3 regions of the Alishewanella maricola genome follow, and region 1 is predicted to be linked to each of the others. Evidence: predicted binding sites of a transcription regulator. Region 1 holds the regulator's gene; each other region holds the start of a gene.
What was found. Region 1 encodes LexA, which represses DNA repair genes until DNA is damaged. Its sites were predicted from a motif close to TACTGTATNNNNATACAGTA; they were not measured.

Region 1 (3,288 bases):
TCAGTGCCGCGGCCTGATTGATATGTCGCATAATTTGCTCAGACAATTTAGCCACCAGCGGGTTCAGCCACTGCGGTTTAGGCGCTTCAAGAGAATTAATCTCGCTTTTCCAATCCGGTATTTGCTGCGTTAAATAGTGATTGAGTGAAATGGGTTCACCAAAATTAACATAGCCAAAGCCATAATCGCGTAAATTTCGGATCGCCTTAAGTACACCACCAACCGATTCCTTTTTCTTGCCAGAGCCCTGCAATTCACTGAGGTAAGTGTTTACTTCCATGACATGCTCATAACCCAGATAAACCGGCACTAAAGTAACGGGGCGATCGATGCCACGCAGCATTGATTGTACTGTCATCGCCAGCATGCCGGTTTTAGGGTTTAATAAACGTCCCGTGCGACTACGGCCACCTTCGGTGTAGTACTTCACCGCATAACCTTTCATAAACAGCAAGCTTAAATATTCGCGAAAAACGGTTGAATACAACTTATTGCCACTGAAACTGCGTCGAATAAAAAATGCCCCGCCACGACGAAAAATCGTGCCTGCAGGCCAGAAATTTAAGTTAATGCCTGCGGCGATATGCGGTGGCACTAACCCCTGATGATAAATAATATAACTGAGTAGCAAGTAATCCATATGACTTCGATGGCAAGGTACATAAACAATTTCATGTCCTTTTTGCGCCAGATCGCGCAAAGTGTCGACATTATTGACCTTAATGCCAGCATAAAGCTTTTGCCATAACCATGTCAGAATACGATCACCAAAACGTAAAGTTGACGTGCGGTAATCGGCTGCAATCTCTTGCAGTAATTTGCGAGCTTCTTGTCGCGCTGCGGCGTAATCTCCATTGCGGTTAGCCGCTTCATCGGCGATGGCTTTTTTAACCGCAGGCGTGGCTAATAGCGCATTAAATAACTGACTGCGGTTCATCAGTTTTGGCCCTGTTGCTGCCAGTCTCTGTCGATAAAAGTGGATCCGTGACATGCGCAGCAGTTTTCTGGCAGTGCTGGCTTCAGCGCCAAATTGTCCAGCCATTTGTTGTAGATCTACTGGTTTACTTAAGCGCACCAGCGTGTGTCGACCTGAGATAAATACAATCAGTAACTTAGCTAACCAGTTAGGTGAATGTGCTTCCCCCAGTAACCATTTAATACTGTCTTCCTTACCTGGTGCACGGCCCCATAAGATCGAGATCGGCATCAGCTGTGCCTGTAATTTGGGGTTGGCTAAATGAGCCGCGAGTAATGTTTGTCCTTGCTTTAATGCACGGGTATCGCTGCGGCCACCAATGATTTGGTGAGGTTTTTCGAGAAATAAGATGCGTGATAATTTCTGCCCCCGCAGTTCTACATGGCTAAGCGGATCGGGCAAGGCTAGTTGCTGGCAAACGCGACGCAGCGTGGCGACATCACTGGCTGATTCGGTGTGGCATATATAAAATAATGGCCGTTCTTTATTAACTCCCAGTTGTTGTAGGGGGTTATCAGGAACAATTTTGAATTTAACGAGTAGGCGAATAGGCCATTTTAATAATAAGGTCAGTAACGACAAGCTTGAGAACATAATGATACCGAGCAAACTGAACAGTGCTAAGAATACCACAGCTGCGTAAGCTGGCAAATTCAGCTGCAGAACAACGCTTGGCATTTCGAAAAAGGCTGTATATACTGACAGTACTTACTGTATAGGTAGCCAGCATTATGAGACCATTAACGCCTCGTCAGGCCGAAATTCTGCAATTAATCAAAGATTACCAACAAGAAACCGGAATGCCACCCACGCGTGCCGAGATTGCGCTGCGTTTAGGTTTTAAATCTGCCAATGCAGCGGAAGAACATCTCAAAGCCTTAGCTAAAAAGGGGGTACTGGAAATGATGCCCGGTACCTCGCGAGGGATCCGTTTATTGGAAGACGATTCCGCTCCCGAGCAATTGGGTTTGCCTTTGGTGGGTAAAGTTGCCGCTGGCCAACCTATCTTAGCCGCTGAGCATGTACAAAATCATTATCAAATTGATGCGCATTTATTTAAACCCCATGCTGACTTTTTACTTCGGGTACAAGGTATGAGTATGCAAGATATCGGCATCCTCGATGGCGATCTGTTAGCCGTGCATAAAACCACTCAAGCAGAACATGGCCAAGTGATTGTCGCCCGTGTCGATGATGAAGTAACGGTAAAGCGTTTCCAGCGGCAAGGACATGAAGTTTTATTGCTTCCTGAGAATCCAGATTTTGAGGTGATTAAAATCGATTTACGTGAACAGCAATTTGCCGTTGAAGGCCTTGCTGTAGGTGTGATCCGTAACGGCAGTTGGCTATAAAATAGTCGCTGTTCAACAAGTTAATTTATAATTGCACTGGTATGACCTCTTGGTTTTATCGGTGCTTTTGCATTTTAGGGGTTTACATAACGCTCATACTGGACAATTCTTAAGCGGTAACTGTTCAAAAAATAATTAAAGTTAACAGTTGCTGGTTTCAGCGCTTGCTTCGAAATCACAAAAAATAATAAAAATAAGAAATTGCGAAACTTACCACATAGATTCGGTCAGGATAGGTTTACATAAAAGCCGTGTAGTTCTGTGTTCTTGGTTTCTGCAGTTTGCAATGCAAATGACAGAGGAGAAGTACAGTGACAAACACGCGTTGTCTGGTTTGGTCGCTGCCGACCCTATTTTTTGCCGCATCGGCAAATGCATCAACATCTATGCCTTTGAATATGACCAAAGGCGCTACGGAGATCAGTCAGCAGGTTTATCAACTGCATATGACCATCTTCTGGATTTGTTGTGCTATCGGTGCAGTGGTGTTTGGGATTATGTTTGTATCCATGATCCTTCACCGCAAAGCAAGAGGGGTGCAGCCGGCTTCATTTCATGAAAGTACCAAGGTTGAAATTCTGTGGACGGCTATTCCGGTCGTTATTCTTGTTGTGATGGCATTTCCCGCCACGACCACCCTATTGGCGATGGATGACACCTCTGCTGCCGATGTGACCGTGCAAATTACCGGTTCGCAGTGGAAATGGCATTATAAATACCTTGAACACGATGTTGAGTACTTTTCATTATTAGCGACACCCAGAGAGCAAGTGGCCAATAAACTGGCCAAGGGTGAAAACTATCTATTAGAGGTCGATCGGCCTTTAGTGATTCCTGTTGGGAAAAAAATTCGCTTCTTAATGACCTCAGATGATGTGATTCACTCGTGGTGGGTACCTGCATTTGCCATTAAAAAAGATGCGAACCCTGGCTTTATTAACGAAGCATGGACTCGGGTAG
Region 2 (3,288 bases), on a different contig from region 1:
GTAAGTAAGGCTTAGCAGTCCTTGCCGGAACGGCCCAACAGAAAACTATTTTCTGTTCGTCTCGGTATTTATATTGACCACTTAATCAGCATCCCTGATAATGCGGTCGAAGTAAGTATCAGCTCGATGACGTGGCCGGTATTATTTAAGTCGCCGGAATTTCGGCAAAATTTGTTAAAGTAAGAGAGTGTTATGTCACAGTTAATTTCTGGTACAGTTAAGTGGTTCAATGAAGATAAAGGTTTTGGTTTTATCGAGCGTGAAGGCGGTAAAGATGTGTTTGTTCACTTCCGCGCTATCAACGGTACAGGCCGTAAAACGTTAGTTGAAGGCCAACAAGTGACCTTTATCGTTACTGAAGGCCAAAAAGGCCCACAAGCTGAAAACGTAACTGTTATCGGTTAATTAGTAAAGATTTTAAAGAGCCGGCCTTAGCGCCGGCTTTTTTATTGCCGAATACCTTGCCTAAGTTACGCCTTTAAAAAGTGGTGCCTTCTAACGGTAGGGGTAATTGTTCATGACAAGCCGATTTAAAGCCAAGCTGTATGCCAATCAAACGCACGCTGTGCTCTTGCCTGCGTTGCCAAGCCTGCGCTAATAGTTGTGCCAATAAGCGCGGATCTAAACGATGACATTGGGTTTCTACTGTCGTTTGCCGAAAATCACTGAATTTTAATTTCACACCAATTTTTTGTAGTAATGCCGCTTTACCGCTTTGTGCTAAACGCTGCTCTAAGGTGGGTAATAACTGTAGCATTTCTTGTTCGGCTTGCTCTAAGTCCGCGATGTCGTTCGGCAATGTCTGTTCTACACCGATCGATTTACGTTCACGATCTTGCCGGACCGGGCGTTCATCAATACCTTGGCTGCGTTTAATTAACGTAGCGGCGAAGCTGCCAAAATGCCGAGATAACAAGGCAAGTCGCTCTGTACTGATCTCTTCACCTGGCTGACAAATATCACGGCAAAAATGAAATCCGAGCTTGGCAAGTTTCTCTGCGGTTTTTACCCCAACGCCGGGGATTTTGCGCAGGGCGAGTTGCAGAACAAAATCGTTGATAGCCTCAGGCGGGATCACAAATAAACCATCGGGTTTTTGTTCATCACTGGCGATTTTGGCGAGAAATTTATTGGGCGCTACCCCAGCAGAAACGGTTAAACCGGTTTCTGCTAACACCGTGCGGCGAATATCCGCAGCAATCAGCGTGGCGCTAGCTTTAAATTGCTTACAATCGGTGACATCTAAATAGGCTTCATCTAAAGAAAGTGGTTCGACGTGCTCGGTATAACGGCGAAATATGCTTTGGATCTGTTGGCTAACGGCTTTGTATTTATCCATGCTCCCGCGCATTAAGGTTAGATGCGGGCAACGCTTTAAGGCTTCATGTGTCGGCATGGCGGAGCGCACACCAAAAGCCCGAGCCGGATAATTGCAGGTGGCAATCACGCCGCGTTCAGATCGACTACCGCCAATAGCTAACGGAATATGCCGCAGGGCAGGATTGTCGCGCATTTCAACCGCGGCAAAGAAGCAATCCATGTCTAAATGGATAATTTTTCGATGCGACATAATCCTGCTGCAAATAGCGCTGTATGAATAACCAGTAATTTACGCCCCTTGTAACACGTTGTAAAGCAAGTGGCAGTATTTCTGCACAGCCAGTAAGATTTTTTTAGACTTCATTTCATTTAGCTGTCTGGATGTCTGTTTTTTCAGTGCAAGAATTAAAAAATAAGAGTAGAATAACCAACAATTTTTAGACTGTTGTCAATCGATCAGCGTGGTAGCCGCGCGCAGGAGAAAGCATGTTAAAGCGTGAAATGAATATTGCAGATTTCGATCCGGAATTATGGCAATCCATGGTACAAGAAACTGAACGTCAAGAAGCCCATATCGAGCTTATCGCTTCAGAAAACTATGCCAGCCCTCGGGTATTGCAGGCGCAAGGTTCACAGTTAACGAATAAATATGCCGAAGGTTATCCGCATAAGCGTTACTACGGTGGTTGTGAATATGTTGATTTAGCCGAAGATTTAGCCATTGCTCGTGCTAAAGAATTGTTTGGTGCTGACTACGCTAACGTACAGCCACACTCTGGCTCACAAGCTAACTCAGCAGTATTTTTAGCGTTATTAAACGCTGGCGATACCATTTTAGGTATGAGCTTAGCGCATGGCGGTCACTTAACGCACGGTGCGAGTGTCAGCTCATCCGGTAAACTTTATCATGCTGTGCAATATGGCCTGCATCCCGAAACCGGCGTAATTGATTATGATCAAGCCGAAGCCTTAGCGCTAGAACACAAACCTAAGCTGATTATTGCTGGTTTCTCTGCTTATTCTGGTATTGTTGATTGGCAGCGTTTCCGTGATATCGCGGATAAAGTCGGTGCATACTTACTGGTTGATATGGCGCACGTAGCCGGTTTAGTGGCGGCGGGTTTATATCCAAACCCCGTACCTATTGCTGATGTCGTGACAACGACAACGCATAAAACCTTAGCCGGTCCACGTGGTGGTTTAATTTTGGCGCGTAAAAACGAAGCCATTGAGAAAAAGTTAAACTCAGCGGTGTTCCCTGGCGGCCAAGGCGGCCCTTTAATGCACGTTATTGCGGCAAAAGCGGTAGCCTTTAAAGAAGCCTTACAGCCTGAATTTAAAGTGTATCAGCAACAAGTGTTACTAAATGCCAAAGCCATGTGTGCTGAGATGATCTCTCGCGGTTATAAAGTGGTATCAGGCGGTACGGAAAACCACTTGTTCTTGATGGATCTCATCGACAAAGATATTACCGGTAAAGAAGCGGATGCATGGTTAGGTTTAGCGCACATTACCGTTAATAAAAACTCAGTGCCTAACGACCCACGTTCACCTTTTGTGACCAGTGGCTTACGAATTGGTACTCCGGCTATTACCCGTCGTGGCTTTAAAGAAGCTGAAGCACGTTTAGTGGCAACATTGATTTGTGAAGTCTTAGACAGCCGTGGTGATGAAGCGGTTATTGCATCCGTCAGAGCCCGTGTTTCTGAGGTATGTAGCCGTTTCCCAGTTTATGCGTAAACTAAAATAACATGTTATGATGGCCGCAATTGCGGCCATTATTTTATCCGGCCATCTCAAAAAGTCCCGATAGGGTGATATAGAGAGCTCAGCATGTTTTGTCCCTTTTGTAACGCGGATGACACCAAAGTCATTGATTCTCGTTTAGTCGCCGACGGTCATCAAGTGCGCCGGCGTCGTGAATGTTTGGCTTGCCATGAACGTTTTACGACCTTTGAAGCTGCCGAA
Region 3 (3,288 bases), on a different contig from region 1:
CCATTACCTAAAAGCGTTGAGGTTAACGCAACGCTCTATCAGCAATTATCTGTGCGTCAACGCCGTAGTTTTGCATGGCAAGAAACTGATGCGGCTGTGTTAGCGCAACTTAATCGATCTGCGCAAACGAGTTTACGCCAATTGAAATTACAAAGCGCTTTAACCCCTGAGCCTTGGGTTAGAAAAGATGATGCCAAAAAATTAGATGGTCGCTTGATGAGTAATTTAGATCAGCATGCTATACGTCGTCTAAGTGGCAAGGAACCACCGATCCAAGAAGGGGACGAAACCGTGTTATATGAAATGCTGCAAGAACTGAATGCTAACCCTTTACCGCTTTAGTGCTTCTTGATCTTATGCTTGACCGCTTATTAGATGAGTTTGACAATGTTTCACTTTTATCAATGAACCACACGGGCAAAGCTCATTACGTTTTAACTTATGGCTTGGTGTGGCTGACAGTTTGCCACTGTGGTAATACCATTTATCAATAAATTCAAAAAATGATTGTTCTGTGATCACTTCAACGGTGTTATCGATAATAAAGTAGGCTTTGAAACTTACTTCACCTTTATGCATATTCTGGTTGCTCTCGCTGATCGCTAACTTAAAAAAATGCACACTATCAGCAAACTGTTGAATTTCTTCTATCAATTCAGCTGAACGTTGTGTTGGATGCGTAGTCTGGTAAACATAGTCAATCTGACCAAGACAATAGGCCGTGTAACGTGAACGCATTAGGGCTTCACAATTTGGTGCTAATTCACCTTCTAATACATAAGGGGCACAGCATTCAATAAACGGTTTTTTTGAACAGCAATAACACAGCATCGTTATCTCCACATTAATGCGTGCTAGTTTACCCCTAAGCCAGCTCAGGGTGTTTCACTTTATTGATGATTTATCGTTTTTTGTTAAGTATTGTGATGCATAGCTTAGATAAAGTATGTCACTTGTCACTTGTCACTGATATAGAGTTTTAATGTTGTTTCACCATTGCCTGTGTTAAGGGATACAACGCAGTTTGCTGCTTCTCTGCTAATTGCGCTAATTGCGTTGCTTCCTCATCAGTTAATTCACCACCATGCAACACAACTTTACAGCTAGCACTGTTTATCGCGCGTTGTACCGTTTTCGCTAAATCCTTAACCTGGTGCGGATGAATCATTAAGATTTTTTCTAGAGGGATCTGGCAGCTTGCCCAAAAATTTTTATTAGGTTTCACTTTCGGTGCAATTAATACAATCCAGCCGTCCACATCGCGGTGTTGCTGTAACAATTTTAAGAGTTGAAGTTCAGTGTTATTGCGCTGTAATAAGGTGAGTGGCGGTATTGATCCAGTATGACTCGTGTTTAACGTTTTGCTGGCACGAGATGGGGTATTGGATTGTAAAATTTTGGTGGTGATAAGCATGTAAACCTCTAACTGGTTATTTATACAGTGTACGCTTATACAGTAGTTTTTGTTCAAATAAAAAGCAAGTGTTTTGTGTTTGTTTTTTTAGTCATATCGCTGTCATACAACCTGCATATTCTTTTCATTGTTGTTAATTTTGGATTTGATGTATGGCAACTTCAGAACAGTCTTGTACTGAGCTAAAAAGTATTTTGCAGGCCCGAGCGCTACAACCGCTATTTCAACCTATAGTTGCTTTAAATTCGGCGCAGATCTTCGGTTATGAGGCGTTAATTCGTGGCCCATCGAACAGCCTGCTGCATTCGCCGTTGCAACTTTTTAAAACTGCGCTTTCTTGTAATGCTTTAGCCGAGTTAGAACTGCTGTGTCGAGAGCTGAGTATTGCGGCTTTTGCTTGTGCTGCTGTTTGCGGTAAATTATTTTTAAACGTGAACCCCTTGCTGTTACTTACTGCTGATCATCCTAGTGGGCTAACCAAAAGCATGTTGCAACAAGCAGGTTTAGATCCGTCACAAGTCGTGATTGAGATTTCTGAGCAATACCAAGTTGAAGATGCTAGCTTACTGATTAAGGCTGTAAATCATTATCGTGATCTGGGTTTTTTAATTGCCATTGATGATTTAGGGAGTGGCTTTTCGGGTTTAAAACTTTGGTCAGAGTTGCAACCTGACTTTGTTAAAATTGATCGATACTTTATTAGTGAGATTTATCGCGATCCAACCAAAAAATCATTTGTAAAAAATATTATCAGTTTGGCAAAAGCAACGGGTTCATTAATTATTGCAGAAGGGATTGAAACGGAAGAAGAGCTCTTGCAATGTAAAGAACTTGGAGCCGACTTTGGTCAAGGTTATCTGCTAGGGCGCCCGCAAGTCTCTTTTTTAACGCAAATCAGTAGTAAAGTCATCATGGGGGCGAAACCTCCATTACCCAGCCAACATAGTGTTCTTTCGCTGCTGATTGATATTGCACCGATATCAACATCGCTAACCGCGTTACAAGTGGCCACGCTTTTTGAGCAAGATGCCAGATTGCAAACGCTGGCTGTGGTAAGTAATAACAGGCCTGTCGGTTTAGTGTGTCGTTCGGAGCTGCAAGCGCTTTTCTCACAACATTTTGGTCGAGCGTTACATGAACGAAAAACGATTGGTCAGATCATGAATACTAACGCAGTCATTGTCGATGCAGACTCTAGTCTCGATGATGTAAGTAAAATTGTTGCTGAAAATGAATACAGTGCCGCAAGTTGGTATTTCATTATTTGTCGTCATGGTCATTATTTAGGTTTAGGTTCGGTACGGCAATTATTAAAAAAAGTCAGCGAAGAGAAACTCCAGCTTGCACGTTACGCAAATCCATTGACCTTTTTGCCCGGTAATGTGCCTATATATTTAGAGATTGATAAATGGTTATCTAAGGGGAGTGTGTTTGCCGTAGCTTACTTAGATCTAAATCACTTTAAACCCTACAACGATATCTATGGTTATAGTAAAGGTGATGCGGTATTGCAGATGTTAGCCGAGATTATCCAGCAAAATGCCCAAGGGGTAGCGTGTTTCGTTGGCCATATAGGAGGGGATGATTTTGTGCTGGTCAGTGATACTGTTGTTATTGAGCCACTGTGTCAGGCGATTTTGGATGAATTTGCTGTACGTATTTTGGTTCACTATGAACCTGAACATGTGCAACAACAAGGGATCCATGCTTTAAATAGAATGGGCGACTCTTGTTTTTATCCTATGCTGTCATTGTCTATTGGCGTGGCTTTTCCTGATCCTACTTTATGTCATACACATCATGATGTGGCGGCTTTGAGCACTTCAGCTAAGTTTAATGCTAAACAAATGGGTGGTAACGCGCTATTCTTATCC

Region 2: dinB (DNA polymerase IV) is a predicted target of LexA. The motif match lies at 1,588-1,607, and genes of this name have one in related genera.
Region 3: JAO78_RS11915 (SulA-like leucine-rich domain-containing protein) is a predicted target of LexA. The motif match lies at 1,440-1,459, and genes of this name have one in related genera.

The regions. Positions count from the first base shown of each region.
Region 1 covers NZ_JAEINI020000006.1:63,528-66,815, reverse strand. The annotation lists gene plsB (glycerol-3-phosphate 1-O-acyltransferase PlsB) at 1-1,627, opposite strand, end outside; gene lexA (transcriptional repressor LexA) at 1,708-2,328, shown strand; gene coxB (cytochrome c oxidase subunit II) at 2,715-3,288, shown strand, end outside.
Region 2 covers NZ_JAEINI020000001.1:569,230-572,517, forward strand. The annotation lists gene JAO78_RS02800 (cold-shock protein) at 193-405, shown strand; gene dinB (DNA polymerase IV) at 479-1,570, opposite strand; gene glyA (serine hydroxymethyltransferase) at 1,807-3,060, shown strand; gene nrdR (transcriptional regulator NrdR) at 3,154-3,288, shown strand, end outside.
Region 3 covers NZ_JAEINI020000007.1:138,412-141,699, forward strand. The annotation lists gene JAO78_RS11905 (VC2046/SO_2500 family protein) at 1-342, shown strand, start outside; gene JAO78_RS11910 (YchJ family protein) at 355-831, opposite strand; gene JAO78_RS11915 (SulA-like leucine-rich domain-containing protein) at 980-1,414, opposite strand; gene JAO78_RS11920 (GGDEF domain-containing protein) at 1,567-3,288, shown strand, end outside.